4 regions of the Cupriavidus sp. 86D6 genome follow, and region 4 is predicted to be linked to each of the others. Evidence: predicted binding sites of a transcription regulator. Region 4 holds the regulator's gene; each other region holds the start of a gene.
What was found. Region 4 encodes FNR, which switches genes on or off when oxygen is low (the NO sensors DNR and NnrR bind a similar motif). Its sites were predicted from a motif close to TTGATNNNNATCAA; they were not measured.
Positions count from the first base shown of each region.

Region 1 (7,945 bases), on a different contig from region 4:
TTACAAATTCGTCACCTGTCAATGCCCCTGATGTGGGTTATGCGGCGCAAGTCGAGTCGGACACACTCCACGCCGCCTGGTAATGCGGTTGCATAAAGCCTGCGTGTGATGTATTAGGCGCGCCAGTCGGTCCGGGGCAGCCCAGGCCGGAAGAACCTGGCACGTGGCGCGTCGAAATCAACCAAAGAAAGAGACAACAGGGATGAAATCGAGACTTCTTTTGACGGGTCTGGCCGCTGTCGTGCTGACGGCGTGCGGGGGTGGAGGGGATGGCGGCAACGGCGGCAACGGCGGCACAGCGACGCCTGCGGCCACCACGACCAAAATCAGTGGTACGGCAGCGACCGGTGCCGCCATGGCCAACGTGACGGTAACCGCCAAGTGCGCATCCGGCGGCGGCAGCGCGGTGACCGCTTCCGACGGCACGTTCACGATCAATATCGACAATGCCACCCGCCCCTGCGTGCTGAGCGCGACGGCGGCGGACGGCACGGTCCTTCATTCGGTCGTGGAAGCGGGTTCGGGAACCAGCGTCACGGCAAATGTCTCGCCGTTCACGGAATTGCTGACTGCTGCGCTCGCTCAGGGCAGTACCGACAAGTTTTTCAGCCAGTTCGATGCCGCCGCCCAGGCGCGCCTGACGGCGTCCAGCCTGTCGACGGCGACCGATACGGTGCGCCTGACGCTGACTGGCGTGGTTGACCTGGCTGGCGTGGACCCGCTCAAGGGGGCCTTGGTTGCCGCCAACAACGGCAAGCCTGGCAACGCCATGGACCAGTTGCTCGACCAATTGCGTGATCGGCTTGCCACGTCCCGGGCAACGGTGGCGGACCTGGCGACCGCCATCGGCAGCAATGCGGGCTCCGAGGCCATCGGCACGATCCTGAAGACCGCTTCGGCAACATGCGCCGGGCTGCGGACCGGCGACTACGTGTTGCTGGCCCCAGGGGGTACGGTCGGTGCATTGTCGATCGATGCCAAGGCGCTGACGCTGACGCCCAAAGCCATGACAAACGTGCCGGCAAACGTCGTGGCCCCGCTGGCGACGGTTGCTTCGCTGGCAATGTCGCCGGCTTCCGGCGAAGCATGCCGCTTCGATGTCGATAACAACGCCTTCAGCATGCTGGTGTCGTCGGCGGGCATTGCCCTGGCGATGCCGAGCGCAGGGACGGTCTCCGCGCCCAATGGTGCGCCGGCCGTGATCGTCCCAGTTCAGCAGTTGTCCCTGGCAGAACTTGCAGGCAACTGGAACGCCTTCGCAATGGTTGGTGCGGGTGGCGCCAGCTTTACGACAGCGCGTGCGACCTTCACGCTGGATGCCAATGGCAAGATGACGGCCGGTTCGACCTGCAACGACGACAATGCGTGCGCGGCCTGGACTGGCAATGAACTGTCTACCGTTACGAAACAGCCGGGAGGCTACTTCCTGATTACCGATGTGACGGGCACCAGCGTAGGCGTGGCATTCAAGGGGACTGACGGCCAGGTGACGGCGGTAATCAGCCAGCAGACCGGGCTGATGATCGCCACCAAGCAGGTTTCACGCGACCTGCCGGTAGTGGGTGCGACCAATGCCTACTGGGACTATGTCACCTTCGGCGACATGTCGAGCCAGTTCACGAAGGCATCGACCCGCATCACCTCGGTCGACACCGTGAATGGCACGTACACCCGTACCCGTATCGAAGACAATCGTCTGGACATGTGGCGGCAGAACTATCCGCTGACCGGCTTGCGCTATCGCGCTCGCAGCGTGGGTGCCGACGAGGCGGTCCAGCTGACGCTGGGCAACACCGGCATCGGTGTGAATCTTGGTCTGCACGTGACGAAACCGTATTTCGACATCTCCGTGAACCGGCCGAAGTGATGGCCTGACAACGGCCTGACGGCCCAATGCCTGAAACGAAAAAACCCGCTTTCGCAGCGGGTTTTTTCTTTCTTCAGCTGCGGTCGGACACCCCCCCATCAAAAATCCACCTTCTGCCCCGGTTCCGGCACGATCACCGCCGTGGCGGCCGATGTACCGAGCGCCGTCTTCAGTTCGGCGGGCGTGCCGCGCAGCATCGGGCTGGTGCCGTAGTGCATGGGGATCGCGTACCTGGGCCGGATGAAGTCGCGCAGCGCGATGGCGGCGTCCTGCGGGCCCATCGTGAAGTGGCCGCCGATCGGGATCAGCACCAGGTCGGGCTTGTAGCGGTCGGCCACCATCATCATGTCGCCGTAGAGCCCCGTATCGCCCATGTGCCAGATCTTGAAGCCGTTCTCCATCTCGATGATGTAGCCCACGGGCTCGCCGCCGTAATGGGTTTCGTCCTTGCCGGTGGCGGGATTCTTCCAGACCAGTTCCGACGAATGCTCGGCGTGCACGGCCGTGATTTTCGGACCGTTGTCGCCCAGCGGTGCGATGGTGCCGCTCTTGCCGAAGCGCATGGCCTGGGTGGCCGGCAATTGTCCCAGCGTAACCAGCTGCTGGCTCAGGCCGCCGGCATTCCACAGCGGTGCGTTGGTGAGCTTTGCCAGCGCGACGGCATCGCCCAGGTGGTCGCCATGCGCGTGCGTGACCAGGATCAGGTCGACCTTGCCCAGCGCGGTCAACTGCTTGTATTCGGCGGGCGTCTTCGGATTGCCGGTCAGCCATGGGTCGACGACGATGACCTTGCCGCCCGGCGTTGTGATGCGCATGGCCGACTGGCCCAGCCACAGGACTTCGGTCTTGCCCGCGGCCACTGGCGCCGTGGCCGTGGCCGCGGCGGCCGGCTGTGCCGGCACGGGTGGAGGCGAAACACTGGTGGCGCAGGCGCCGAGCAGCCCGATGGCGCCAGCCAGCAGCAGGCGTGGCGCACAGGATGGCAGGCGCGAAAGCCCCGGAAGGCGGCGTGTGATCATGGTCGTCCCTGGTTGAATTTGTCTCGACATTGCCAAAACCGCACCGCTTCAGGGGGGGATTCGCGCAGGCACTGAGGCGTTGCGAGGTGGAGTATTTGCATGCGCCGATGCGCTGTCAACCGGCGTTTCCCAGCAGGGCCGGGCCGGACGCCGCAGGAAGTTGTAACGCCAAATTCAAGAAACGGCGATCCGTGCGCGCGGGCAGGCCGTCCGGCGGGCAGCGATGTCTCCCTGCGCTTACATCTGCTCACGACGGCGTAACCCACTGTAATCATCGGGCGTCCATCATGCATTCCGTAGAGAGGGCCAAGGTTGGCCCGACTGAAGGACTGAAAGATGCGCAAGTCGATTCGTTACACCGGTATCGCTGTCCTGAGTGCCGCCATGCTGGTCGCCGGGACCGCCTCGGCCCACGACCGCTATCACCGTGGCGGTGGCGGATCTTCGGCAGGTGCCGCCATTGCGGTGGCGGCCGTGGCAGGCCTGGCGCTGGGCGCGCTGGTGGCCAGCAGCCAGCCGGTCTACGCCGCGCCGGCGCCGGTCTACGCGCCGCCGCAGCCGGTGGCCTATGCCGCGCCGGCCGTGCCGCCGGGCTACTGCTATAGCAACTACCAGGGTGGCTACGTGCCGTGCGGCCGTCCGGCGCCGGTGCAGTACGCCCCGCCGCAGCAGTACTACGGCTATTGAGGCAGGCAGTACAGGCAAAACCGTCGCCGTGGGCCGGATCGACGCCGGCCCTCGTCGGCCGGCGCTGCCCGAGGGGTATCTGAAGCGGCAGGACTGCGGCCTCAGGTCGAACCTTTGGCGGGGGCAGGGGCAGCCGATGGCGCGGGCGCATGCTCGACGTCGATGCCCCAGTCGCCGTGTTCGTACCAGTCGGCGCCCAGCAGTTCCATCGGATGCTGCGTCCGGCTCGACCCGTTGCCGCAGCCCATGGCATCGACCGCGCAGTACTTGTCGCAGCCCCAGCAGATGCGCTCGGGATGTTTCGGATGAATCGGAAATTTCTTGGCCATGGCGAATAGGCGGACGTGCGGGGTAATGGCGCACGCCGACGCCATCCGATCGTAGTCCGTTCATCACGAGAATTTGGCGATATGGCTATTCGCTTTGCGCTGCATCAAACGCAGATCCACGACGTGGAATCAGCCCACGGCCGCCTCTCTGAAGTAAGCAGCCCATGCACAGCCGCCGTCCCGGGCAATGCTTACAACCGTGAGTAGCCGCTGCCATCCGGCGGTGCCTTGCCTGACTGCAGGATGACGAAATGTCTGTCGTCGTGCGCACCCGGACACTGGAACGGCGTTTGCGTGACAGGCGGGGGAGTCCCCTTGTGCTTCCGCCCGGGCTGGGGGGGTGACTAACGGTTCGATGGAGGAAACCATGCGGAAGACGACAACGACGGCAGCAGCACTGGCCCTGGTGATGATGATGCTCGGCGGCTGTACGGCAGCTGGCAGTGGTACGGGCTCCGGCTCGGTGGCAGGCTCCGGCGCCGTGACCCCGACCGATTCGGGCTCGCGCAGCGGCCATTACGGCGGCGGCTATGGCTCGGCCCCCAGCGGCAGCTCGAGCGGCAGCACCAGCGGCAGCGGCGCCACTTCGGGCAGCTCTTCGCGCTGAGCCCGAACCGGTTGGCGCACAGGCAGTAAAGGGCGGGCCCGCGTGGCCCGCTTTTGCATGGCTTCCGCCCTGGGCCGCCGCCCTGGGCCGCGAGATCTCTAGCGCCGGCGCATTACAAGATATAGCCCCGCCGCCGCGATGGCCATGCCGGGCCAGGCCATCGGCGCCAGCGATTCGCCAAGCAGGACGAACGCGATGACCGCCGTGGCCGGGGGCACCAGGAAGAACAGCGCCGACACGCGCGACGCCTCGCCATGCCGGATCATCGCCAGCAGCAGCGAGATCGCCACCAGCGAGTTGCCGACGACCAGGTACGCCAGCGACCCGAACAGGCCTGGCGTCCATTGCACGTGCATCGGTTCCAGCCACCAGGCCAGCGGGGCGGTGACCAGCAACGCCACGGTGTACTGCACGGTGTTGGCCAGTACCGGATGCACAGGCGCGCCGAAGCGTTTTTCCCATAGCGTGCCGCTGGTCATTGCCAGCAGCGCCAGCAGCGCGAAAGTGAGGCCCAGCGGCGACGTCATCTGCACCGGGGACCTGGCCGTGATGACCATCACGGCACCGGCCACCCCGAGCGCCAGCCCCGCCCACCGCACGCGGTCCACGCGCTCGCCGGCGATGGCTGGCGCCAGCAGCCCGATCAGGATCGGCTGTTGCGACGTGACCAGCGCCACCGCGCCCGCCGACATGCCGAGCTTGAGGCTTAGATAGGTGCACGCAAAATAGCCGGCCTGGATCAGCAGGCCAATCATCGCCAGATGCAGCCAGGGCGCCAGGCCGCGCGGCATCGGTGGGCGCAGCCACAGGCAGGGGCCGATCAGCAGCGCCACCACGCAGGCGTAGCGCAGCGCTAGGAATGTCAGCGGATCGGCATACTGCAGGCCCAGCTTCAGAAAGACGAAGCCGCAGGACCACAGCAGCAGGAACAGGGCGGGCGCGACGCGCAGCCAGAGCGGGGTGGCCGGCGCCTGCAACGTGCGTTCTGGCATGGACGAGGGGCCCGGACGGCGGCCATGGCGGGGATCAGGCGCAACGATAACATCGGACGCCTGCTGCATTGCCGCACTGCCGGGGATGCGCCCGCGCGCCACGGCCGCGTATGCGCCATGTCGCCGCAATGATGGTCGAGGCGGGTGTCGTCAGGTGCCCATCATCGGCGAGGGTCGTGTGCTAGATTAGGCGCCGGCTCCCGGCATGGGGAGTAACCGGTGTGGCGGGATTCCCATGGACTCACTGATCACGGCGGCGGCGCGCGCGCTGGCGGCCGGCGACCCGCTTGGCGCGCTGAACCGCATCGCCCTGCGCGATGACGCCTCCGCGCTGGCCCTGCGCGGCATTGCCATGTCGCAGCTGGGCGATTTCACGCGTGCCCGCGCGCTGTTGCGCGGCGCGGCGCGCGCCTTTGGCCCCCGGGAACATATCGCGCGGGCCCGCTGCACCGTGGCCGAAGCCGAGATCGCGCTGGTCTCGCGCGACCTTGGCTGGCCCGCCAGGGCGCTGGATACTGCCTGGCGCGTGCTCGACACCCATGGCGACACGCTCAACGCCGCGCATGCGCGCTACCTGATCGCGCGGCATCACCTGCTTACCGGCCAGCTCGACGATGCCGAGCAGACCATCGCCACGATCGATCCCGCACCGTTGCCGCCCGCCCTGCGCGCAGCGCACGAACTGGTGGCGGCCGGCATCGCCATGCGTCGCGTGTCGTTCACGCCTGCGCGCGATGCCTTGCAGCGTGCCGGCATCGCGGCGCGGCAGGCCGGCATTCCCGCGCTGATGGCGGAAGTCGATGGCGCCCTGGACACGCTGCGCGCGCCGGTGGCACGTCTGCTGGCGCGGGGCACGGAACAGCCATTGCGGCTCGATGCGGTGGAAGCCTGGTTTGCGTCCGGTGCCCTGATCGTCGATGCCTGCCGCATGGCCGTGCGGCAGCGCTGCGCCGTCGTGCCGCTGGCGCGGCGGCCGGTGCTGTTTGCGCTGGCCCGCGCGCTGGCGCAGGCGTGGCCCGGCGACGTGCCGCGCGACGCGCTGATCGCCACGGCCTTCCGCATGCGACACCCCGACGACACGCACCGCGCACGCCTGCGCGTGGAAATCGGACGGCTGCGCAAGGCCCTGGGCGAACTGGCGCGCATTCACGCGACGCCGCAAGGGTTTGCGCTGCTACCGCCTGCGGGGGTCGAGATCGTGGTGATGACGCATCCTGTCGAGCAAGCCCACGCGGCGGTGCTGGCGTGTCTGGCCGATGGCGAATCGTGGTCGAGTTCGGCACTGGCGCTGGCACTGGGCACCAGCCAGCGCACGGTGCAGCGGGCGCTCGACGTGCTGGCCGGGGCGGGCAAGGTCCAGCCTGTGGGCGGCGGCCGCACGCGCCGCTGGATGACGCCGCCGATGGCCGGATTCGCGACGGCCTTGTTACTCCCGCCGCCGCTGCCCGGCGCGTAGCATGGTTTCCAGATCCACCACGCAGGCGCGCAGCCATGCGCCGCTTGCAAACGTCCAAAGGAAATCATCATGAAGCGTATTGCCGCAGAGATTGTCCAGGAGTACGGTCCCTTCCCGGGTGTCGATCATGTCCACGGCCTGACGTACGACGGCAAGCAGGTCTGGTTCGCCGTGGGCGACCGGCTGCTGGCGCTCGACCCCGCCACCGGCAAGGCCGGGCACGCGATCAGCGTGCCCGCGCATGCCGGCACGGCGTTCGATGGCCGGTATCTGTTCCAGATTGCCGAGCGCCGCATCCAGAAGATCGATCCGCAGACCGGGGCGGTGGTGGCAACGATTCCGGCGCCGGGAAACGGCAATGACTCGGGGCTGGCCTGGGCCGAAGGGTCGCTCTGGGTGGGCCAGTATCGTGACCGCAAGATCCACGAGATCGATCCCGGCACCGGCGCGATTCGCCGCACCATCGAATCGAGCCGCTTTGTTACCGGCGTGACGTGGGTCGATGGCCAGCTCTGGCACGGCACGTGGGAGAACGACCAGAGCGAACTGCGCCATGTGGATCCGCAATCTGGCAAGGTGCTCGAAGCGGTGGAGATGCCGGCCGGCATGGCCGTGTCGGGTCTGGAGTCGGATGGCGGTGACCGCTTCTATTGCGGTGGCGGCGACAGCGGCAAGGTGCGCGCGGTGAAGCGGCCGAGGTAAGCACCTAACCCCCAACGCCTCTCCCGCCCTGCGGGAGGGGATAGCCAGTCGGGATCGGTGCCGGGGGCGTCAGACCTGAATGAAGTCGTGCGGCGACGGCGCGGCGCTTTTGGGCGTCTCGCCAATCATTTCCAGCACCGTGGATTCGATCATGTAGGACATCGCGGTCAGGGCCAGGTCGTTGGGTTCCTCGCCGAACGGTTCCTCGATCTCTGCGCTCAAGGCTTCGAGCGCGAAGAACGTATAGGCGATGAAGCAGACGATGACCGGCGTCATCAGGCCGATC
Region 1 is NZ_JBYPSB010000022.1:36,837-44,781, forward strand. It holds gene AC3G88_RS27670 (hypothetical protein) at 203-1,867, shown strand; gene AC3G88_RS27675 (metal-dependent hydrolase) at 1,966-2,886, opposite strand; gene AC3G88_RS27680 (mechanosensitive ion channel protein MscS) at 3,223-3,573, shown strand; gene AC3G88_RS27685 (DUF3079 domain-containing protein) at 3,675-3,902, opposite strand; gene AC3G88_RS27690 (hypothetical protein) at 4,270-4,509, shown strand; gene AC3G88_RS27695 (DMT family transporter) at 4,608-5,501, opposite strand; gene AC3G88_RS27700 (helix-turn-helix domain-containing protein) at 5,737-6,957, shown strand; gene AC3G88_RS27705 (Vgb family protein) at 7,027-7,659, shown strand; gene AC3G88_RS27710 (bestrophin family protein) at 7,729-7,945, opposite strand, start outside.
Region 1: AC3G88_RS27685 (DUF3079 domain-containing protein) is a predicted target of FNR. The motif match lies at 3,997-4,010, and genes of this name have one in related genera.

Region 2 (7,945 bases), on a different contig from region 4:
GTTTGTGGAAGGAACAATCCTGGAGGCCGGACCGCCGGTCCTGGTCATTCCGCTGACGGACGACGCAGAGCCCACGCAGGTGTGGCCCTATGCGCGCGTGATGGTGGCGTGGAGCGGCACGCGCGAATCGGCGCGTGCGCTGCGAGACGCACTGCCGATCCTGCGCCGCGCGCAGCATGTCGCGCTGGCTTGCTGCGTTCCCTTCTCCCGACATCGCCAAACCGATATGGCGCCGGCCAGCTACGCGCTGACGTGGCTGGCGCGCCGGGGCATCCGAGCCTGCCTGATCGGACTGACAAGCGATGCGCATGCATCACTAGGCAAGGCTTTGCTCGCCACTGCCCGGACGGCCCGCACCGACTTGTTGGTTTGCGGCGCGCCGGCGCGCGACGAAGCGGTCGGCAAGCTGGGGGGCATCGCTGGAACGGTGCTCGAGAAGTCCCCAATCCCGGCGCTATTCGCACGTTAGCGATGCGCATGCAGACGCTGCCTGCGCCCTTCGGACCTTCGGAACTCCGGGGCGCGGGCAGCTTCGCAAATTTGGCGTGGCACGTCTCAGTGCGCCAGGAGCACGGGGACCGTCATCGAACTCAGGATGGTCTTGGTGACGCCGCCCAGCACCAGTTCGCGGAAGCGTCCGTGCCCATACGCGCCCATGACCAGCAGGTCGGCTTGCACATCGGCGGCACGCGACAATATCAGGTCGCCAATGGCGGCATCGTTCGCGCCGGGTTCGACCTCCGTGCGGACATCGGCGCAGACATCGCGCAGCACGCGGCATGCGATGTCCAGCGGGGCCGCGTCGGCGCACGGGGCATGGTGGACATGAGTGGCATGCAGCAGGTGCACGGTGCTACCTACCGGCAGCGGCAATGCATCGTGCAGGGCACGCGCGCATTCCTTGCCGCCGTGCCACGCCACCAGCGCGCGGCGGCCCACCGTCAGCGCCGGCCCGCCGTAAGGCACTACCAGCACGGGCCGGCCGGATTCCAATAGGAGCGATTCGAGAAACTGCGGCGCCACCACGCTCTCAGGTTCGCTGGTATCGATTTGCCCGGCCACCACGAGGCCGGCCTCCTTCACCTCCCTGAGCGTACGGCGTACCGGATCGCCGTCCAGACTGCGCCATTCCGCCGACACCGATTCGCTCCATACGGCCGCCTGGAATCGTTGTCGCAGTGTTTCTTGCTGGCGCTCACGACGGGCGCGATCCTGCTGCGCGGCTGCCGCCGCGTGCGCCACGTGATAAAACCACTGTGGATCGGCGGAAAACGTGGCGCATACGCCTACCAGACGGCAACGCTGCGCGGTGGCGATTTGCAGGGCCAACTTCGCGCGGACCATCGCGCGCGGGCTTGCGTCAACATGGACGAAGATGCTGGGATAGGCGAGCATGGCTTGATCTCCTGACCAGGCGGCGCGGCCAACTAGTGCGAAATGAGCATTGGCACCGGCGTGTTGTGCAGCAGCGTGCGGGTCGTGCCGCCGGTCATTAGCTCGCCTAGCCTTGAATGTCCGTAGCCGCCGGCCACCAGCAGATCAGCCGATTCCTGCTGCGTCTTTTGCAGTAGGCAACCCGCTACCGACGACGACTCCTCCACCGTCACCGTCGCCCGGACCCCATGCATGCCAAGCCAGCGCAGCAGTTCACCGTCTCCATGCTGCCAAAGCCCCTTTCCGCCGATTACCACCAGCAGAATCACACGCTTGGCGCGCTTGAGCAGGGGCAGCGCATCGCTGACCGCGCGAGCAGCCTCGCGCCGGCCGTTCCACGCCACCATTGCGGTATCGATCTTCGACAGCCGCGCCTGGGGCGGAACCACCAGCATCGGCCGACCTGCGTTGACCAGTGCATACTCGGCCGCTGACGCCATCAGCACGGGCAGATCGCTGGGCGCCCCCGGCAGGCCGGGCAGGATGATGTCGCTGGCCATGCCGTGCGTGGCCAATGCCCAACCAGGGTCCTGTTCCGCTAGCAGGTGCGAATAGTCTGCCGGCGCACCGTGACGCCCACAGGCATCGGACAGCGCCTGGGTACCCGCTTTCTCCACGCCGCGCAACATGTCGGCCCGCATGGTTTGATAGCGCATCGTCTCCGCGCCCACGCTGCGATACGGATCGAGCATCGGTCCGGTCGCGCTGAGCCCGACCACGCGCCCACTGGAGAACGACGCCAACAAAAATGCCGCATCCAGGCGCGCCTCCCGCGCTCCGTCGTCAGTCAGATCTACCAGCACTGTCTTGCAGTCCATTGCCGTGCCCTCGCGTGTCGTTGTATCTAATACAGTCAAAGGTAGCCAACACAGGATTGCGACGCTTGTGTCAGATCAAGTCAATGCGCGTTGCGCATGCGATGATGGATTCACTGCAAAGCGGTTGCGCAGCAAGCGAAACAAGGAGTGCAGATGGACGCCACCATGCAGGCCATGATCTTCGACGGTCACACGCTTGTCGCGCAGCGCGTGTCCGTGCCCACGCCGGGCGCAGGCCAGGTGCGCATCCGTGTACTGGCCTGCGGGGTATGTCGCACAGACCTGCATGTGATTGACGGAGACCTTCCTCATCCGAAGCCGGCGCTGATTCCGGGGCACGAGATCGTGGGTCGCGTCGAAAAGATGGGCGAAGGCGCGGCCGGAGTGGCGCTCGGTGACCGGGTGGGCGTGCCGTGGCTCGGCCATACCTGCGGCGTCTGCCGCTTCTGCGCCTGCGGGCGCGAGAACCTGTGCGATGCGCCGCTGTTCCACGGATATACGTGCGATGGAGGCTACGCGGAATACATGCTGGCTGACGCGCGCTACTGCTTCCCGATTCCCGACGCTTACGATGACGCGCACGCCGCGCCGTTGCTGTGCGCAGGCCTGATCGGCTATCGCACTTTACGCATGGCGGGTGAAGGCCAGCGCCTCGGCATCTATGGCTTTGGTGCGGCCGCGCACATTGTCACGCAGATTGCCGTGGCTCAAGGCCGCACGGTCTACGCCATGACACGGCCTGGCGACTCGGCGGCGCAGGCGCTGGCCACGCAAGTGGGCGCGGCTTGGGTGGGCAGCAGCCTGGACCCACCCCCAACCGTGCTGGATGCTGCACTTATCTTCGCGCCCGACGGTACACTGGTGCCGGCAGCGCTAGGTGCCACGGATAAAGGTGGCGTCGTCGTATGCGGTGGCATCCACATGAGCGATATTCCGTCGTTTCCGTATCGCCAGCTTTGGGAAGAGCGTCGCATCGTGTCCGTAGCCAATCTCACGCGGCAAGATGGCATTGGACTCATGCAGGTGGCCGCGCGCCTGCCGATCCAAGTGCACACCACAGTCTATCCGTTGCGCGATGCCGGCAAGGCGCTGGCCGACATGCGCGCCGGACGGCTTGCCGGTGCTGCCGTCCTGCGCATTTGATCGCGTGCCAGGCCCCACCGCGACGCTACTGCGGCAGCATCTGGATATCGTCCACCACCTTCATCACGCCCGGTGCAATCCACGCGGCGTTGAAAGCTGCCTGCCGCTCAGCCATCGACGTCACATGCCCCGACAGCGTGACCACGCCATCTTTGACGATGACCTTCACATGCCGCGCATCGCGGGCCGCCTGGCGTCGCATGGCATCTTCGATGCGCTGCTGCACATCTGGCGCGCTGGTGCGGGGCCTCAGCACGATCTGGTTCACGACGCCGCGTACGCCGTTAAGCGGCCGCACTGTATCGACCGCTGTACGACGCTGGTAATCCCAGTCCACTTCCCCCGAGAGAGTGACCATGCCCCGCTCAACTGCCACGCCAAGCTGCCCAACTGGCACGACGGAATTCCACATCAGCACGTTTTCGATAGCCCAGGCGATATCACTGTCGGTCCGCACGGTATCACCAGGCAACACCACGTCCAATTCCACGGCAACCGCCCGCAATCCCTGCACACGCTGCGCGGCCTGCTCCGCGAGATGCTTGGCATGGAATGACCGCAAATGTCCAGTGAGTGTGACAATGCCATCCTTGACCTGCACACCCACCTCGCGCTCGTCGACTTCCGGATCCCAGGCCAGTTCGTCAAGCACGTCTTGCTTCAGTTGAGAATCGCTTTTCATTTGCAACGCCTCCTTTTTTCGCCCGTCCGCATATCGCGTGTTGGGAACTTTAGGCGCATTACGTTGGGCGGCTTTGCTCTGGCGCAAGGCCTGCGCCCAGCGCGCACTCGTCTGCAAGCGCCTGTCAGATTTTCCTGACGCGCGCCCAGCGCAATCTGACCCGCCTCTCAGTCACCGCTGATTTCGGCCTGAGCGGCCGTGGCCAATACTCCAGGAAAATCGGGAGATACCGAATACCGACGCCGGTAGGTAGCCAGCGCGACCAGCAAAGGGGATGATATGCAGCAACAGGTGATACAGTTGCGCACGGCCGTGCCAATGCCCTACCCAGAAGCCTACGCGCCAGCGCAGGTCATGGCTCTGACACCCAGATGCGCCCATTGCAGCCTGAGGCCTCTCTGCCTGGCGGCGGGACTCGATGACGACGACCTGCCCCAGCTTGGATCGGTCATCGGACAGTGGCGCATGGTGCATCGTGGAGACTACCTGTTCCGCGTCGGCGACAGGTTCCAGTGCCTATATACGCTGCGCTCTGGATCGTTCAAGACGGTGGCGGGCCACGAGGAGGGTGTCGAGCATGTCACGGCCTACCTATTGCCGGGCGACATGCTGGGGCTGGGTGCTATCTCTGGCGAGCACTGCGACTGCGATGCCATTGCACTGGAAGACAGCACAGTGTGCGTGATCCCGTTCTCGCCGCTTGAACTGCTTTGCCGCGACATGCGCGGCGTGCAGCGTCAGTTGCACAAGCTGCTCAGCCAGGAGATTGTGCGCGAATCCCGCCAGACCACGCTGCTGTCTGGCATGCCTTCGGAGCGTCGCGTCGCTGCCTTCCTGCTCAACATCTCGCGGCGCCTGCGCGCCAGGGGCTACGCGGCGCATGCGTTCACACTACGGATGACGCGCGAGGAAATTGGCAGCTACCTCGGCATCAAGCTGGAAACGGTCAGTCGCACGTTCTCCCGCTTCCAACGCGAGGGGCTGATCCGCGTGGACGGCAAGCAAATTGAGATTTTCGATCTCGACGCGCTGGCGCAGGTCTGAGTTGTACGGCGAAGACAACCCACGTTGGCACGCGCCGCACCGCGACGCGCCGCCGGCATTTGTCCTCGGAGCAAGTCATGGCGACGATGCAAGCAGCAGTCTTTGGTAAGCCCGGCGTGATCGAGTTGCAAGAGAAACCCCATTCCTGACGTGGGCCCCGGCGGCGCATTGGGGCGGGTTACCACCACGACAATCTGCGGCACCGACATCCATACCCTGAAGGGCGAGCACCCACGGGCGTCGGGATTGACGATTGGCCACGAGCCGGTTGGCATCATGCCAGACTGGGCAGCGGCGTCACGGGCTACCAGGAAGGCCAGCGCGTGATCGCCGGTGCAATCTGCCCGAGCTTTCATTCCTGGTGCCCGATGCCCAAGCGAATTTGGCCCCGATTCCGGCAGGCCTGACCGACGAACAGGTGCTGATGCGCTCGGACATCATGCCCACCGGATTCGCAGGCGCCGAGCGCGCCAACATCCGCATCGGCGACGTCGTTGCCATCTTCGCGCAGGGCTCGATCGGGGTGTGCGCAACCGTTGGGCGCGCCTGCGCAGCGCTTCCACCATCATCTTCGTAGACGGATTGGACGACCGCCTGGCCATCTCGCGGCAACTGGGCGCCGACGTCACACTGAACTTCCATCAGCGCGACGTCGTGGGAGATATTTTGAAGCTCACCGGCGGCCGGGGCGTGGACGCCTCTATCGAGGCGCTGGGCACGCAGGCTGCGCTACGCGTGCTGAAGCCCGGTGGCACGCTGTCCAGCCTTGACGTCTATTCGACCGATCCGGGAATTCCGCTGGGTGCGTTTGCCGCTGGCTTGGGCGACCACCGCATCGTCACGTCGCTGTGTCCCGGCGGCAAGGAACGGATGCGCAGGCTGATGAACGTGATAGAAACAGCGCGCGCCGACCTGTCCGCGCTGGTGACTCATCACTACAAGCTAACCGGCGTTGTCGAGGCTTACGACCCCTTGGTCATCAGCGCGATGGCGTGCTGAAGGTGTCGATCACGCCCTGAGTCGGCGACAGCGGCCCATGTTTGGTCTTCTTGATCGTGCTCGCTTTCTATATTGAACCAAGACTTGCACAAAGCCATCGACATAGTTGATGCCTTAGAGTCCGTTGAAAAAAATGGGAGACGAACATGAAGATGCCGATCCGTCGACGGTAGCGTCGCAGTGGATGCTTCGGCGCTTGGGGGGCGCCACGGGGGCGTTGCCGGCAGCAGACCACGTCACCCGAGCCGGATTCCGCCGCCCCGACCGATAGCAACGACCTGTTCATGCGCGTCTGCAACTGCGACCTGCGCGCCTACCCGCAACGCACCGGCAGGGGCTACAGCCAGGGCTTCGTACTCGTGCGCGACTGCGCGCCGCCCAGTCCGGTGTGGCACATCGAAACCGTATCGCCTAGTGTTTTTGCCCTACTCCAGCGAATACTTCTGCCGGTATTCTGGCATTGTGACCCGCCATTTCAGCTCGTGTTCGATGCGCTGGCGCAACGCGTCGCTGGCCACCGGCTCGCCATGCACGACGAACGTCTGACGTGGCGGGCGCTCGAATCCCTTCAGCCAGCTCATCACTTCTTCGGCATCGGCGTGGGCTGACAGGTTCTCGATCTGCGCCACTTCGGCGCCGATGTCAATGTCCTTGCCATGCAGCCGGATTTGCCTGGCGCCACTGCAAAGGCGGGCGCCGCGCGTGCCGGGTGCCTGGAATCCGGACAGCAGGATGGTGTTGCGCGGGTCCATGCCGAACGCTTCCAGGTGGTGCACCACGCGGCCACCGGTGGCCATGCCGCTTCCTGCCAGGATGATCTTCGGACTGCGATCTGCGTTCAGGCGTACAGACGCCTCAGTACTGGTTACGGGGCGCGCCATGTCGCAAGCGCCCGCACAGCTTGCCTCGTCGACGCGCAGCTCCGACACATGCCGGGCAAAGATCGTCGTTGCCGCGATAGCCATAGGGCTGTTCAAATAGACGGGTACGTCCGGCAGCCGGCGCAGTTGCCTGAGCCGGTACAGGCAATACAGCAATGATTGCGCGCGACCTACGGCGAAAGTCGGGATCACGAGCGTGCCGCCCCTGTCGATCGTGCGGCTGACGATATCGCCCAGCGCGTCGACGGGATCGACGTCGGGATGGCGCCGGTCGCCGTACGTGGATTCCACGAACAGCCAGTCGGCATGCTTCAGGAAGACGGGCGCGCGCATCACCGGATCGTTCAGGCGCCCAAGATCGCCTGAGAACACTAGCCGCTGCCCATCCACGTGCAAGGTGACACTGGCAGCGCCGATAATATGTCCGGCGTGACTAAACTCTGCATCGATGCCCGCGCTCACCGGCACGCGCGTGTCGAATCGCACCGCCTCCAGGCGATGCACCGCGCGCTCAGCATCGGCGCGCGTATACAGCGGCATCGCCGGATCGTGACGCGAGAAGCCTTTTCGGTTTGCATACGCCGCGTCTTCCTCGGCCAGCGCCGCGCAGTCGGGTAGCAGTACGCCGCACAATTGCGCGGTCCCCAGAGTGCAGTACACGCGCCCTCGGAATCCGTTGCGGATCAGCAGGGGCAGATAGCCACTGTGATCGATGTGCGCGTGGGTCAGCACCACCGCGTGCAAGCTGGCGGGATCGACCGGCAGCGCATCCCAGTTGCGCAGGCGCAAGGCTTTGAATCCTTGAAACAGGCCGCAATCCACCATCACGCGGATGCGTCCAATGTCCACGACGTACTTGGAGCCCGTCACCGTATCGGTGGCGCCTAGACATTGCACTTTCATCGATATCCCCTTGTTCATGCTGCGCCATCGCTGACCGGATG
Region 2 is NZ_JBYPSB010000019.1:18,054-25,998, forward strand. It holds gene AC3G88_RS26500 (adenine nucleotide alpha hydrolase family protein) at 1-469, shown strand, start outside; gene AC3G88_RS26505 (universal stress protein) at 556-1,395, opposite strand; gene AC3G88_RS26510 (universal stress protein) at 1,428-2,237, opposite strand; gene AC3G88_RS26515 (zinc-dependent alcohol dehydrogenase family protein) at 2,406-3,395, shown strand; gene AC3G88_RS26520 (BON domain-containing protein) at 3,421-4,077, opposite strand; gene AC3G88_RS26525 (helix-turn-helix domain-containing protein) at 4,543-5,121, shown strand; partial or broken gene AC3G88_RS26530 (zinc-binding dehydrogenase) at 5,199-6,140, shown strand; gene AC3G88_RS26535 (MBL fold metallo-hydrolase RNA specificity domain-containing protein) at 6,546-7,904, opposite strand.
Region 2: AC3G88_RS26510 (universal stress protein) is a predicted target of FNR. The motif match lies at 2,318-2,331, and genes of this name have one in related genera.

Region 3 (7,945 bases), on a different contig from region 4:
CCGAAGCCAAGCATGATCCTGGCGAACACGCGCCCGATCTTGCCGGTGCCGACCACGGCGACGGTTTTGCCGTAGAAATCGAACCCCATCAACCCGTCGAGAGAAAAGTTGAAGTCCCGCGTACGATTGTAGGCCCGGTGAATCTTGCGATTGACCGCCAGCAACAACGCAACGGCATGCTCGGCAACCGCGTTCGGCGAGTAATTGACAACCCGAACCACCCTCATGTCAAGGCTTGCTGCGGCTTTCAGATCGACGTTGTTGAATCCGGTGCAGCGCAGGGCAATCAGGTTCGTTCCCCCGCGCTTGAGCGCCTCGAGCACAGAAGCATCCGCAGTGTCGTTCACGAAGATACAGACGGCGTCATGGCCGGCGGCGAGGCCAACGGTTACCATATCAAGTGGGTTATCGAAGTAACTGAGCTGATGCCCGTCGGCAAGGTTGGCGGCGTCAAGATATTCACGGTCGTAGGGCTTGGCGCTAAACACGGCGACTTTCATTGGTTGTCTCCCGACATGATGGCGGTGCCCGGGACCCGGCTATCGGTTAGCCAAAGCTACGGTGATTTGTACAACGAGGATCTTTGCAATCGTCATCGAAGGAAAAATCATTGCAACAAGAGTACAAACATTACACAGAGAAGGCCCTATCATCGGAATGGTTTTTGCGGGTCCGTAATCGCTTTGATGAAACGCGCGCCCTGTGCGCGAAGCGGCGGCGACGTGACGCTTTGCGCTGCAAGCTCTACCTGACTAAATCGTGCCATGGTCTCTTCGAGCTTGGCCATTGTTGGCGAGTCACCTTGCACACCGGCGTCGTACTCGCTCCCATCGCCAGGCGCGGCCGCTGGGCACGAGCGTATCAATCTATCCGACGATATTGCACCGTCAGGCTCACCGCCTTGTAGTCGCAACCCGCACGAGTGATCCATCCTCGCGAAGCGCTGAACCTGGCCGACCAGTCCCGTGAAAACGGTACGGCTAGGGTCAGCCCGTACCGAGTGCTGGACCGTCGATCGGCGTTGGCGACTTCATCCACCGTGGTGGTGCCTTCGCTAGAGAGCCCCTGGTCGCCGGCCATCCAGAAATCCGGCCGAAACTGGTAGCCGCTGTGGAGTTGGGCTATTGCCAGAGGACGTTGGCTGCGCTTGCGGCTGCCAAGAACGTCGTCATTGGGGGTAAAGAACCACGCGCCGAGCGAGGCTTCCGCAAACCAGTCGCCCACAGGCCAGGAGACAACGACCTCGGGCTTGAACGCCCATCGGTTACTGCCAATGTTGTTGAGCCTGTCTGCGTGGTATTGTCCGCTCGGCGCCACAATAGTGATGCTCGTCTCCCTAGTGTAGTGGCGGTCGGATTCCTCAAGAAATCCGTTTGCGACCGAGCCGGCCCGCCTAGGATGTCAACCGCGAAACGAAAGGCCGCGTCGCTGAGCCCGGCACGATATACGCCGTTTGGCGCGTCAAATACATTTGCCTGCAACATTGGCGCGGCTATAGGACAGTACGACGCCGACGGAAGCGGTACGGCCGCCAAAACTTGAACGTATCCTAGTGCGAGGATATCGATCTTCGCCGTGACGTTCGTAATAGGCAGGGACGGGTCCGTCAGCACGTCTCCGCCGAGCTGTGTGTACGATGCCATCAAAAAATGGGTTCCCACTGGCGCAGACGAATAGGCGCGTGGTTCCGACTCATGCGCCATGCCTGGTTTGGCCATGGCACCCATGCTTGCCACAAGACAGAGCAGGAGATATCGGGGCGACCGCACATGCACGGGCGATATGCGCCACTCGAGCATCCCTTATCCCCCTGTTTTTCTTCAAAGTCATCCCTCGCTGGCGCGAGGGATGCAAGCGGCAATGGCCCGGACATGGTGCGATCCCTATCGCTTTTGGTGGGCGACTGCCAATAATGAGAAATTAGTCTATCCAACGACACTGCGCCACAGCTAGAAGAGCAGGCCGAAGACATACTTCAGCAATTGATCCAGCGGCATCATGGTCAGTGCCAAGGGCGCTATGGGGACGAGAACAGCCGCTGCAATCTGGATGACGGCATCCCTGGTGATGGGAGCCAGCCGCATGCCGCGAACGATTTCGAAGCTGTTGCCCAGATCTGCCAGCGACTGGATATCGGCGCTTCCCAACAATGGTTCTGCCGGTGCGGCGCCGCCACATAGCCATTTTTGGTCGAATTCGCGAACATAGCGCTCGGCGAGCGTGCCGTAGTCGTGCAGGCCTTTGCGTTTGGCTTGTGCGAGCTGAGGCGCAAACACAAAGAGCGGTCCAAAGACCACCGCCAGCAGAAACAACACCATCCCCAGGATTGGCGCCTTGAAATCCGGCAGGACCGCCCCGAGGAAGAAGATCCGGTTGGCAAGGTTTGCGGCCGCCATGACGCCGTGGGCTGCCAGGAGCAATGCGAACGCATAGACCGTATTCGCCAAGAAGCCGAGGCCGCCAACACGATCCGGATGCGTAGGAATCAGGCTCAACTTGATGCGGGACACCTGCCATAGGAATGGCATCCAGATAAAGATGCGGAAGTACCAGCGAATCAGCAGGAACTGAAAGAGGGGAAGGCTGACATAGCCGTACCAGATGCCGGCCAGAGACAAGCGGGAACCGTTTGCGGCAGCGGTGGCGTACCAGGTGGAAGTCTGAAGTGCCGTGTAATGGCGCCAGACGATCAGCACACCCACACCGTAGACAATCGCAACCAGCGCCATTTCGGCGGAAACGGAGTTGCGCAAGCGCATGGCCGCAACGATTGCCGCTTCAAACTCGCCTGTCGCCGCCTCTGGAATGAGGTTCCGCTCCTGGAACGATTGCGTGATGCCGCGAAGACGTTTGTGAACCACAAGTTCCGCCGCGACAAGTAGTGGGACGGCAACGAGGAACCGGAGGTGGACTTCCATATCCATGAAAAATGGGACGATGCCGGCCTTGCCGAACAGATTGCCCTCGATCGCGGACAGCAGCAGGAGCGGCAGCCACGCGAATAGGGAGAGGACCAGAATGCGTTGACGTACCAGTTGCAGGGCATCGTCGGATAGACGAACCCTGCGGAAAAGCTGGTAGACCGGCCCTCCCAGGACGAGCGAGAACGCCTGCTTCTCTCCGCCAGAGTTATGGCTGGAATTGCGCCGGGTATGGATTGAGCGCAAGCGGGGGATTCGATGATTCACGCTGGCCTCCGTAGCGTGGCTGGGCCGTTTGTAGCATTCCCGGGCAGGCTAGGCCGCCTGCGATCGCAGATCAGGCTGGAGAGCTTTGGTCTCCAATTCAGAGTATGTCGCCTGCCTGGTATTGGGTTGCGGTAAATCAAATGGATGCTGGCGAGCCCGGACGATTTTCTCGCCCGGCGACGTGAAATCGCCTCGGCCTCTGCTTCTAGGAGGAGCTACAGCACAGCTACGTGCAGTGCAATGGCTGTGCCGAGCTTGATCTTTATCAACGGCAAAGGATTGTCGGCATCTATATTGACTCCGATCGCGATGCTGGCCTGTACGTCGGCGGTTCATCGTGCAGGTGCCCGCCAAGTACCGCCGGACCAACGGCATGCTCGCCAGCCATCGCGGAACTGTCTCTATCAGGAAATGGAGGTCCGACGATGTACGACACAATCCTGGTTGCAATTGACGGTAGCCCATGCGGGCAGCGTGCCCTAGATGAAGCCATAGCGCTTGCATCGGCAGTGCACGCGCGATTGGAGGTCCTTCACGTCGTTGAGAGCGGTTACGAGTCCGAATTCCACGATGAGCTTCTTCGGCAGGGACAAAAACTCCTTGCGTTGGCCAAGGCGGAGGCGGACGAACGTGACGTGCAATGCGGGATCACACTGGATGACGCAGAGCAACACCTCGGCGATGTCTCGAGTGCAATCACCCGGACTTCGGAGCGCGTCGGTGCTAATCTCCTCGTGCTGGGTACGCACGGGCGAAAGGGAATTGACAGACTGCTCATGGGAAGTGTCGCCGAGAAGCTCGCGCGAAGCGCGGTGACACCGGTGTTGCTTGTTCGTTTGGACGCTCGTGTCTGACCTATTGACCGCTAAATTGAATGCCCGGCGAAGAGATGTCTGATGGCGGAAGTGAGACGTCGCGTGCGGATCGGAGCGCAGTTCGAGCAAGAGGTGACGCGAGCGCTGGCGTCCTCCCTCGTTCACTCCTCCCATTTGCCGGGCTATATTCCTCCTTGGGGGGGAACTGTCGTCAAGACCGCCTCCCTGCTGCCCACTATTGATACAGATCAAACACATGTTTTGTGTGCGCGGCTATCCTGAATCCAGTTACGCGAGCGGGGGCGCTCCGCGTGACCGTCTACTTGGCTCCTCATAGACATTAAGCTCGCATGCCGCTTGGCATAGCGGGCTTTTCTTTTGTGGCATTGCCAGGGAGGCGCGGGCAAATGCCTCTGGACTCCGCCGGTTTGCCTTTGCGCTCGGCCACGTGCATACCTCAGGCGCGTGCAGAATGCCCGAACGACAGAAAGTGCACATCTGTCATGTCCCGCCGGATGATGCGGACATGCCGCGAACAGTAGATCCGTGGTGCAGACTTGACCGATATCAAGGCTGTGGCCAGACCCAACCCTACTATTGAATCGAAATCACCCCTCGGCGTTGTAAAGAATGGCTTCCGATGGTTCAGTGGCAGCGCGAGGCCCGTGCACTTTCCCGGCGCAGATGCCGGTCGATTGGCATACCAGCGCAAGCCGCTTGGGAGAGGAATGTCTGGCGGAGCCGCCTCCTCGCAAGGGAAGCGGGAAGTCAGGTGCAGTCTATGCCGCAGCCATGGTGCGTGTAAAAATCCTGTCTGCCGGAGAATGACACATATAGGCTGACGTTAGTCTGCGTTCCGCAGGAGACACATCGATGCTCGGATATCCAAGTGTGTTTGTCCATGTCGACGCCAGCCGTAGTGCGACGACGAGGGTGAGATTGGCGGCTCGCATTGCGGCCACACAACAATGCCGTTTAGTCGGCGTTTGCGCGACCTTTGCGCCGGAGCCGCGGTGGTTCTATCGCATGGAAGATGCGTCCAATTATCTGCAAGCAGAGCGGGCGCGGCGCTTGCGCAGGCACGAATCCTTGCGACAGGATTTCCAATCCATGCTCGCCGAGCAGTGCATTCTGGCGGACTGGCGCAGTGAGGATGGCGACGCAGTCGTCCATACCCTCAAGGAGATCAGGGAGGCGGGTCTGGTCGTTGGCGGTCAACCGGATGAAGCCGATCCCGAAGCCTTCGTCGCCCCGCAGTTTCTCGAGTCCATGATCCTGGAATCCGGTCGCCCGGTCCTTGTCGTCCCCTACGCGACAAGTATCTACACCATTGGTACCCGGACGTTGGTCGCCTGGGATGGCGGGCGGGAGTGTGCCCGTGCATTACATGATGCACTGCCATTGCTTGCAGGTAGCGAAGTTCACCTGCTAAGCGCCCCGGCGATGGGTCTCAGCTTGCGCCAGGATTCCGCACCGGTTGCCAGCGCCGCGCGTCTGTTACGCGATGTCGGTGCCGAAGTACAGACTGAGCTTGCTCCCGCAGCGGCGGATTCGGTCATCGGCGAGATCATCCTGTCTCGCGCGGCGAACTGCGAGGCGGATTTGATTGTGATGGGAGCATACGGGCATGGTCGCTTCAGGGAGCTCGTCCTCGGAGGCGTTACCAAAACCATCCTGTCATGCATGACTGTGCCCACGCTGTTCGCACATTGAGTGATCGTCTCCGATGCCATTTTTCTTGTGAGGGAGCGCCTATCCGAGTCAGACACGGCAACAGCGGAAGCGCCACCGTGAGAGGGCGGCAATGTGACCGCTTCCAGGCACGCCAAGCAGCCCACCCGCGCGTACCGACAGATCACGCCTGAGGCTTGTTAGCTAGCCTACGGTTATAGATTCTAACCTTCGGTCGCGAAATGGGACCGACGTACGTCCCGCGGTCCGCTCTTCCGTCTCATTTACTTTCGACTTCTTGGGGTGTTGACTTGGCGATGGAGGCATCTCTTGCTTGCGCCATATCTTCGCGCACCACGAGCACGGGGACGGCGCAGTGACGAACCAATTCCTCTGCGACGCTTCCCAGCAGGGCGCGCGACAGACCGGTGTGTCCGTGGGACCCCGTCACAATCAGTTCCGCGCCTGAAGTCTTTGCGAATTGAACGACGCGGCCGGCCACGTCGCCTAGCGTTGCCATGTCATCGATCAGTTGCAACGAGTGCTCGATCCTGGCTGTCTGCGCGCGCGCTGCGGCTTTTGCAAGGAGCGAACTGGCTGCAAGGACGTGTTTGAGACGAACGTCGGCAAGTTCCGAAGGCTTGTTCTCATGCTTCAGAAATCCGTAATCGATGACATGCAGTATCTCCAGGGTGGCTTGTCGGAATTCGGCTTCACGCAATGCTTCCTCCAACGCGCGCTGCGCACAGCGACTGAAGTCGATGGCAACGAGTATCTTGCGGGCCATGGCGGCCTCCTTGAACACTTGTGAAGCGGACGCTCGGGGTTCGATTCGCGCTAACTGAGTAGGCGTTCGTGCGATCTGGCGTGCTATCGGGGAACTATCGCATTGCGCCAGTCCTTAACGGATCCAAAGGTTGTTGACGACTTGGGAAACGCCCGGTGCGGACCACGCCGCGCCCCCAACCGCGCGGCGCTCAGCAACGGAATCCACGGTGCCTTCCAAGGTGACCACGCCCGCGTTTGCCTTGATCGAGATGTGATGGGATTCCCGTTCAGCGTGGTGACGTAGTGCGCGGATTCGATCTTGCCCCCAATTTCCTCAGGGACGATCTTAGGCTCTACCCGGATCAGGTTCAACACCCCGACCACGCCACGCAGGTGGTTGATCGCGCTTTCGGCCGCATGACGCTGGAAGCCCCACCGCACAGTACCCCGCAAGGTTATCCAGCCCTTCTCGATCTCAACCTGCAGATCATCGGCAGGTACGTGGACATACCATTGCAGCGCGTTGCGTGCGGCAAGCACGATAGCCTCGTCGTCCTGCGTTACACTCGGACGGACTTCCAGTTTGACCACGACGCCCTCGACGCCGCTCACGCGTTCGGCCGCCCTTTCTGCCGCCATTTTCTCAGAATACGTGCCGATATGGCCGGAAAGTGTAGCGATGCCCTGATGCACTTCAACACCAATTCCCTCTGAGGCCACTCTCAGGTCCCCTTCAAGCTCGCCGTCGACAAGCTTCTTGAGTTCCATGTCTGTTTTCAAAATTTACTCCTCATCGATTCTTGCCTCCCATCGAAACCGATGGATGCGCATCCTGAAATCTAGAGGACAAGCGAGTTCTCCCTTTGATGTGGCACAACGTCACGAAAGTTGGACGTTTGGCCATTTGACCAGCTTGCAGCGCCGGCAAGCCCAGCCTATGACAAGGACAGCGCAGAGCAAGGCAAGGAAGGGTGCGCAAATTGCAGTCGCACTTGTGCGCATCGGTGGTCACGATTCTCCGGAATGCCGGTTTGGCCGCATTGCGTTGACTTTCTCGTAGTGCTGTCTTGGGTGTGAGATGTTGAGCGGATGTTCGCCGTACGTATCGGACCAACCGAGCGCTTGCGTCACTCATTGGTCCTAGTTGCGCGTGGGGTAGCGTCGTCGTGCGAATGTTTTGACGCAGATCAGATTTGGGTGGCTGGGCGTTTCTATAGTGAACCGAGGGCGTCGGAAACTGGGCGATGTCTACGAGGCTGCGTGAGGGCATTGCGGAAAACGCGCCTTGCGGCACGCCAGCGTCAGTCGTCCCAGCGTACTTGGCTGCATACGGGCTTCGCCGGCGAGACGACATATGGCAATGCTGAGAAAGAATGCGGAAGATGGCCAATATGGCGCGCTACTGTCATCAGGCGCGTTGGGATTTTTGTCCCAAGGCCGCGCGGGCCGGGGAAACGCGGGGTCTCTGAAAACGGTTCCCGAAGGAGACATTACGGCACCGCC
Region 3 is NZ_JBYPSB010000019.1:35,363-43,307, reverse strand. It holds gene AC3G88_RS26620 (2-hydroxyacid dehydrogenase) at 1-500, opposite strand, end outside; gene AC3G88_RS26615 (hypothetical protein) at 650-787, opposite strand; gene AC3G88_RS26610 (transporter) at 862-1,317, opposite strand; gene AC3G88_RS26605 (hypothetical protein) at 1,950-3,188, opposite strand; gene AC3G88_RS26600 (universal stress protein) at 3,614-4,042, shown strand; gene AC3G88_RS26595 (universal stress protein) at 4,877-5,716, shown strand; gene AC3G88_RS26590 (universal stress protein) at 5,955-6,461, opposite strand; gene AC3G88_RS26585 (BON domain-containing protein) at 6,545-7,210, opposite strand; gene AC3G88_RS26580 (hypothetical protein) at 7,803-7,945, shown strand, end outside.
Region 3: AC3G88_RS26600 (universal stress protein) is a predicted target of FNR. The motif match lies at 3,444-3,457, and genes of this name have one in related genera.

Region 4 (7,945 bases):
CCCACCTCCGGCCCGGCGGCCTCGACGGTCAACGCGGCTGCCGGTTCGGCAAACGCTTCCTCGTCGCCGGCAGGCGGGTTAGCCGTGGCGATTTCTTCAAAATCGATGGCCTGCTGCTCCAGGAGCGCCGCTTGCGCCTGCGCCTGGGCATCCTCCAGCGGGGGCAGTTCGTCCAGCGAACGCAGGCCAAGGTCATCCAGGAACGCCTTGGTCGTCGCGTACAAGGCGGGACGACCGGGCACGTCGCGATGGCCGATGACTTCGATCCAGCTGCGATCCTCGAGTTTCTTGATCACGTCCGTGCTGACCGTCACGCCCCGGATTTCCTCGATATCGCCACGGGTGACAGGCTGGCGATACGCGATGATCGCCAGGGTCTCCATGACCGCACGCGAGTACTTGGGGGGCTTTTCCGGATTCAGCCGGTCGAGAAATTCCCGCATCTCGGGGCGGCTCTGGAAGCGCCAGCCGCTGGCCAGCGCCACGAGTTCGACCCCGCGCGGCTGCCAGTCCTGCCGCAGTTCCTCGAGCAGCACTCGGATCGTGTCGGCACCGACGTCGTCGGCAAACAACCGTCGCAGATCGCCAACGCGCAGCGGCTCCTGCGCACAGATCAGCGCGGTCTCGAGGACGATCTTCGCCTCTTGGGTATTCATGTGATTGCGTGCAGCCTGTCTTTGCACCTGCCCCCGGACGAATCCCGGAGCACTGGAGATTGCAGATACAGCGAGGCCGAAGCCGCCGCCATTTCATCGCGCAGCCAGCTCGCCTGCCTAATGCAGCGCAGCCGTGCGCACCTCGTTCTTTTGCATCGAAATGCCGGGTCGATCCGGCAGGAGATCGTCCGGCGCTGGCCAGTTTCACCAGTCAACGGACCTCTTGCGTCGCGCCTTCTCCCTTCGGGGCGGACATTCGCCAGGGCCACCAGATGGCCAAGACGGCAAGAAACAAAACGGTATCGGCTCAGGCAACCCTGCCCTGACCGGCGCCATTTCCCAACCGCAGCCGGTCTTTTAACCAGATCTTTTGAACCGGATGGACTGTTGAGACGTTCTCGGCGCACCGGAGTGGCCAAAAACCCTGGGCACGCTCCCCAGATCAGGAATGCGGCCCCAGCGGCGCCCCGAGCAATGGTGCGGCGCGATACCGTGGTTCCGTCGATTGTATGGCATTCCCGGCCCCGCCCGCAACCCGCCCTTGTGGCCGATTCAGAACACCACGCAAAAGCCGTGTTGGGCCAGCGTGTCCGGGAGCCAGATCGACCGGGCCACGCCGAGCACGCCGAAGCCGATCACCAGCAGCCCCGACGCGACCCGCACCACAGGTTTGCGCGAGAGTTGCCGCAGGTACCCCGACAGCCCGGAGATCACCAGCAGGTTGGGCAGCGTGCCGAGCCCGAACGCGCCCATCACCAGCGCGCCCGACACCGCGTTGCCTGCCAGCAGTGCCAGCGCCAATGCGCCATAGATCATTCCGCAAGGCACCAGCCCCCAGGCCAGACCCATACCGTATCGGCGCAACAGCGGCGTTGCGCGACGCTCGCCACGTAGCCGCACCGGCAGTCGGGCGGTCATGGCCCGCGCACGCTGCACCACGTGCACGGCGGCCAGAGAGGCGAGCCGCTCGATCCAGTCGGAACGCATCACGCGTCCACGCAACAGCCACACACCGGTGAGTACCAGCATCATGCTGCCCCCGGCATAAAGCCATCGCTGCAATGGCAGATACTCCTGCCGCCACGCCGTCGCACCGACAGCACCCATCACCGCACCCAGCAGCATGTATGTCGTGATGCGGCCTGCATGCATGATGCACAGCGCAGTCCACCACTGACGAGCGGTACGGTGTATGACAATTGCCACATCGCGGTGCTGTTTCTGCTCCGCGGCAATAGCAATTCCTCCACACATGGCCGCGCAATGCATGCCACCGAGCAATGCCATCAGAAAAACGCTTAAAAGCACACCAAAAGGCAACTGTTCCTCGCTTCTGCGTCACATGACGCTGTAAAATGCCTGCATCGCGCCCTCGCTGCAAGCGCATTCATAACGAGCACTTCAATTGTTGACTTCCATTCCCGTCACCGAGATGTCGCCCCGTTGCTCAACGTGTGCCATGGGCCAGCTTTGCCTGCCCGTGGGCATGTCGCAACAAGACCTGGCGAAGATGGACACGCTCGTGCAGGAACGCGTGCGTGTTCACAAGGGCGAAACGCTTTACCGGATGGGCGAACCGCTCAATGCGGTCTACGCCATTCGCTTTGGCACACTGAAGACGCACGTCACGATGGAAGACGGGCGCACACAGATCACGGGCTTCCATCTGCCCGGTGAAGTCATCGGCCTCGATGGCCTCAGCGAGATGCAGCACGCCTCCGACGCCACCGCGCTGGAAGACGCCGAAGTCTGCGTCGTACGCTACGACGACCTGCAATCGCTGTCGAGCATCCTTCCCTCGCTGCAAGGCCAGTTCCTGCGCCTGATGAGCAAGGAAATCTCGCAGGACCAGGTCATGCTGATCACGCTCGGATCGATGCGCGCCGAAGAACGTTTGGCTGCGTTTCTCGTCAACATGTCCGAGCGTCTGTCGGCGCGCGGTTATTCGTCCACCGAGTTCGTGCTGCGCATGAGCCGCGAGGAAATCGGCAGCTACCTGGGCCTGAAACTCGAGACCGTCAGCCGCCTGTTCTCGCGCTTTGCCGAAGCAGGCCTGATCCAGATTCGTCAGCGACATGTGAAGCTCGTCGATATGGCAGGCATCAAGCAGGTGTACAGCCGGTCCTGCTGAAAGCCAGGGCCACGCATCACGACAAAGGCCGCGCCGGAGCCATCCAGCGCGGCCTTTCTGTTTGCAGCGCCTGTTCTGCATTGCTATTCGAGTTCATCGGTGTCGCTGAGCTTCACCGGCATCGTGTACAGCGTGAGCCCGCTGGACAACGCGCAGAACAACCACGCGACCAGGAAGCCAACGGTGTAGATCGCCTGCCGGGAAGCTTCTACCGGTTGTCCGAAGAAGCTGAGGTCTCCGGGATCCACCACCGAGAACACCACCGCCGTGGCCGCACCGCCCATCAGAAACGCCGGCCATAGCACCCACATCAGCCAGCGCAGTCTCATGGGCGCCTCGCAGCGGGTTCAGCGCGATCGGCACCGGCCTTCTCGACCACTAGTCCGTGGCGCGTGGCATCGTTCACCGGCACATCGGCATGGGTGTTTGCCAGCCAGATCGTGATACCGCAAGCGACCATCGCCAGCAGCGGACCACTCATCAAAATCCAGGGCCATGGCTCCCTGTACCAGGGCTTTGCGGGGTGTTGGGTCATTGCGCTCTCCTATTGGCATTCGTCCCGGCTCACCATCCGTGACAGCATCACAGATCGCGAGGCACGATGAAACTCGTGCTTTGCCGGATATCCACTTTCCGATCGGTTTCGGTCTCGGCGGTGACCGTCACCTCGATCTTGTGCGTACCCTGCTTCGCATCGTCGATCGGCACACGAATCCGGATCGGCAGCAGCCGGTTCGACGTGGGCGACAGCGATTCCGCGCCATGGTCGTACTCCACGACCATGCCCTGCAACGCGTCGCTCTGCGCCTGCACGTGAAACTTCATCGGCGCCTCGGTGGCGTTGATCAGTTGCAGCCGGTACACGTTTTCGATCCAGCGCCCTTCCACTTCGCGCCCGAGCGCGCCACGATCGCGAATGATGTCGACCTTGAGCGGCGCGCGCATGGCCAGCGATGTGACGAAGCCTGCCGTCAAGGCGAGCCAGATCGCCGTGTAGACAATCGTGCGCGGACGCATCAGCCGCTTGCGGGCGTCCGATGCCGACAGCTTCTTGCGCATCGCGTTTTCCGATGTGTACCGGATCAACCCGCGCGGATACTCCATCTTGTCCATGACCTGGTCGCAGGCGTCGATGCACGCGCCGCAGCCGATGCACTCGTACTGCAGGCCGTCGCGGATGTCGATCCCGGTCGGACACACCTGTACGCAGATGCTGCAGTTCACGCAGTCGCCCAGGCCAGCCGCGTGGTGGTCCGCCTTGCGCGACCGGCTGCCGCGCGGTTCGCCACGGCCCACGTCATAGGTCACGACGTAGGTGTCGCGGTCCACCATCACGCTCTGGAAGCGCGCGTACGGGCACATGTACTTGCACACCTGCTCGCGCATGAACCCGGCGTTGCCCCACGTGGCAAACGCATAGAACAGCATCCAGAACGCCTGCCACGGACCGAGGGTCCAGTGCAGGACCTCGCCGCCCAGTTCGCGGATCGGTGCGAAATAGCCGATGAACGTAAAGCCCGTCCACAGCGCGATCAGGATCCACAGCGCGTGCTTGGTCGCCTTGAGACGAATCTTGCGCAGGCTCCACGGATCGCCGTCCAGCCGGATGCGGGCGATGCGGTCACCCTCCACCCGGCGCTCGATCCACATGAAGATCTCGGTATAGACGGTCTGTGGGCACGCGTACCCGCAGAACAACCGTCCGGCGATGGCCGTGAACAGGAACAGTGCCAGCGCCGAGATGACCAGCAGCACCGCCAGGTAGATCACGTCCTGCGGCCACAGCACAAGGCCGAAGATGTAGAACTTGCGGGCGCCGAGATCGAACAGGACGGCTTGCCGGTCGTTCCATTGCAGCCACGGCGTGCCGTAGTAGACCAGTTGCGTGAGGATGACCAGCCAGACCCGCCAGCTCGAAAAAGCGCCCGTGACCGAGCGCGGGTAGATTTTGCGCCGGACTTCGTACAGGGCCTCTTCGGTGGCGTCGGCCGCCGGCTTTGGCGGCGGTGCGGGCCGCCAGGCGGCCTCGCTTGATTCGCGTGTAGTGGGGGGAGATTCCAGGGGCGCGCTCATTGTTCAGCCCTCATGCCCCCGGTCCGGATGGCGTGGCCTCCGGACCCCGGGGGACGGTTTGTCATTGCCCTGTGGATGCGGCGTTCGCGTTGCTGTTCGACAGGCCCCAGACGTATGCCGTCAGCATGCGAATCCGTTCGGGCGTCAGGATTTCCTCATGAGCCGGCATATGGCCGTTGTGCCCCTTCAGGATGGCCTCGACGATCACGCCCTCCGAACTGCCATACAGCCACACGTTGTCGGACAGGTTGGGCGCGCCAAGTGCCTGGTTGCCCTTGCCGCTCGCGCCATGGCAGGCCGCGCAGGTGGACTTGAACGTGCTTTCGCCGCGCGACGCCCGGATCGGGTCGTAGGTCAGCCCCGACAGCGACCGCACATACTGCGCCGTATCGCCGGCCAGCTTGGCATCGATCGTGCCGGCAAACGGCGGCATCACGCCGTTGCGGCCCTTCGCGATCGTTTGCTGGATCGTGTCGGGATCACCGCCATACAGCCAGTCGTTGTCGGTCAGGTTCGGGAAGCCGCGGCTGCCGCGCGCGTCCGAGCCATGGCACTGGGCGCAGTAGTTCAGAAACAGGCGCTGGCCGATTTCGCGCGCATCGGGGTCCGCGGCCACCTGCTTGACATCCATCTTCAGGTACTTGGCGTAGATCTCGTGCTGCATCTTCTCGGCCGCTTCCCGATGCGCGGCAAGTTCGCCCTGCGTCGAGAACTTCAGCACGCCGGCGTAGGTGCCCAGGCCCGGATAGAGCACCAGGTATGCCACGCTGAAGACGCAGGCCAGCAGGAACATCCACATCCACCAGCGCGGCAGCGGATGGTTCAGTTCGCGCAGGTCGCCGTCCCAGACGTGACCGGTGTCGTCGGTGGTACTGATGCCCTTCGGCATCTTCCGTTGCGAAAACAGCAGCCATACGCACCAGACAATACCAATGAGCGCGATGGCCGTGATGTAGTAGCCCCAGAAATCGGAAATGAAATCGCTCATGGTTACTAGTTCCGGCTTGGATTGTTATGTTCGTCCGGCAAGGCAAACGGCAGCATCGCCGATTCCTCGTTGGCAGCCTTGCGGCCCGCCGACCACGCCCACCAGCAGATGGCCAGGAACGTCAGCATCGACAGGACGGTGGCAATGGAAGTCACGATCACCATGGCGTTACTCCTTGGCGGGTGCGGCCGTCTCGGCCGCGGGCGCTGCCGCGGCGGGCGCGGGGGCCGTATCCAGACGGACATTGCGACGGTTCAGGCCCAGACCCTGCAGGTACGCGACCATGGCGTCCTCTTCGGTCTTGCCCACCAGCTCTTCCGGTGCGCCAGCGATGTCGGCATCGGTATAGGGCACGCCCAGACGCTGCAGCGCACGCATGCGGGCCTGGACCGAATCGGTCGGCAGCGGCGTCTTTTCGAGCCACGGATACGACGGCATCACCGATTCGGGCACCACGTCGCGCGGATTGCGCAGGTGAATGCGCTGCCAGTCGTCGGAATACCGGCCGCCCACGCGGGCCAGGTCGGGGCCCGTACGCTTCGAACCCCACAGGAACGGGTGGTCATACACCGACTCCCCCGCCGTGGAGAAATGGCCATAACGCTCGGTTTCGGCCTGGAGCGTGCGCACCTGCTGCGAATGGCACCCCACGCAGCCTTCACGGATATAGATGTCACGCCCCATCAGCCGCAACGGCGAATACGGCGTGATGCCCGGATCGGGCTGGGTGGTGGAGTGCTGGAAAAACAGCGGCACGATCTGCACCAGACCGGCAATGCTGACCACGATGATTGTCGCGATGATCAGCCAGCCGACGTTCTTTTCCAGCGTCTCGTGCCTGAAAAATCCTTGATTCTGAGACATTGTTTGCGTCCTCGGCTCTGGTCAGTGGGCGGAAGCCGGCAGGCTGGCCGGAATCGGCGCGTCCACGGCCGGCTTGCCGGCGATGGTGCGGAACACGTTGTAGGCCATGATGAACATGCCACCCAGGAAGCACAGGCCACCGGCCAGTCGGATCAGGTAGAACGGATACTTGGCCTTGACCGCTTCCACGAACGCGTAGGTCAGCGTGCCGTCCGGCTGCGTGGCGCGCCACATCAGGCCTTCCATCACACCGGCGATCCACATCGAGGCGATATAGAGCACCACGCCAATCGTGGCCACCCAGAAGTGCAGTTCGATCAGGCGCGTGCTGTACATCTGCTTTTCGCCGAACAGGCGCGGGATCAGGTAGTAGAGCGAGCCAATCGAGATCATCGCGACCCAGCCCAGCGCGCCCGAATGGACGTGGCCGATCGTCCAGTCCGTGTAGTGCGACAGCGCGTTCACGGTCTTGATCGACATCATCGAGCCCTCGAACGTGGCCATGCCGTAGAACGACAGCGCCACCACCAGGAACTTGAGGATCGGGTCAGTACGCAGCTTGTGCCACGCGCCGGACATGGTCATGATGCCGTTGATCATGCCGCCCCACGACGGCGCGAGCAGGATTAGCGAGAACACCATGCCCAGCGACTGTGCCCAGTCGGGCAGCGCGGTGTATTGCAGATGGTGCGGGCCGGCCCACATGTAGGTGAAATTGAGCGCCCAGAAGTGGACGATCGACAGGCGATACGAATAGATCGGCCGCTCGGCCTGCTTCGGGATGAAGTAGTACATCATCCCCAGGAAGCTGGTGGTCAAGAAGAAGCCCACCGCGTTATGGCCGTACCACCACTGGATCATGGCGTCCTGCACGCCCGCATAGGCGGAATACGACTTCCACATCGACGCCGGCATCTCGATGTTGTTGACGATATGCAGGATGGCGATGGTCAGGATGTAGGCGCCGAAGAACCAGTTGGCCACGTAGATGTGCCGGGTCTTGCGCTTGACAATCGTGCCGAAAAAGACGATGGCGTAGGCCACCCAGACCAGCGTGATGAGGATGTCGATCGGCCATTCGAGCTCGGCATACTCCTTCGAGCTTGTGATGCCCATCGGCAGCGTGATCGCGGCGGCCACGATGACGATCTGCCAGCCCCAGAACGTGAATGCCGCGAGCGGTCCGCAGAACAGGCGTGCCTGGCAGGTGCGCTGCACCACGTAATACGACGT
Region 4 is NZ_JBYPSB010000001.1:997,467-1,005,411, reverse strand. It holds gene scpB (SMC-Scp complex subunit ScpB) at 1-656, opposite strand, end outside; gene AC3G88_RS04610 (sulfite exporter TauE/SafE family protein) at 1,209-1,976, opposite strand; gene fnr (fumarate/nitrate reduction transcriptional regulator Fnr) at 2,062-2,787, shown strand; gene AC3G88_RS04600 (hypothetical protein) at 2,871-3,116, opposite strand; gene AC3G88_RS04595 (hypothetical protein) at 3,113-3,322, opposite strand; gene ccoG (cytochrome c oxidase accessory protein CcoG) at 3,370-4,860, opposite strand; gene ccoP (cytochrome-c oxidase, cbb3-type subunit III) at 4,922-5,848, opposite strand; gene AC3G88_RS04580 (cbb3-type cytochrome oxidase subunit 3) at 5,854-6,012, opposite strand; gene ccoO (cytochrome-c oxidase, cbb3-type subunit II) at 6,017-6,712, opposite strand; gene ccoN (cytochrome-c oxidase, cbb3-type subunit I) at 6,734-7,945, opposite strand, start outside.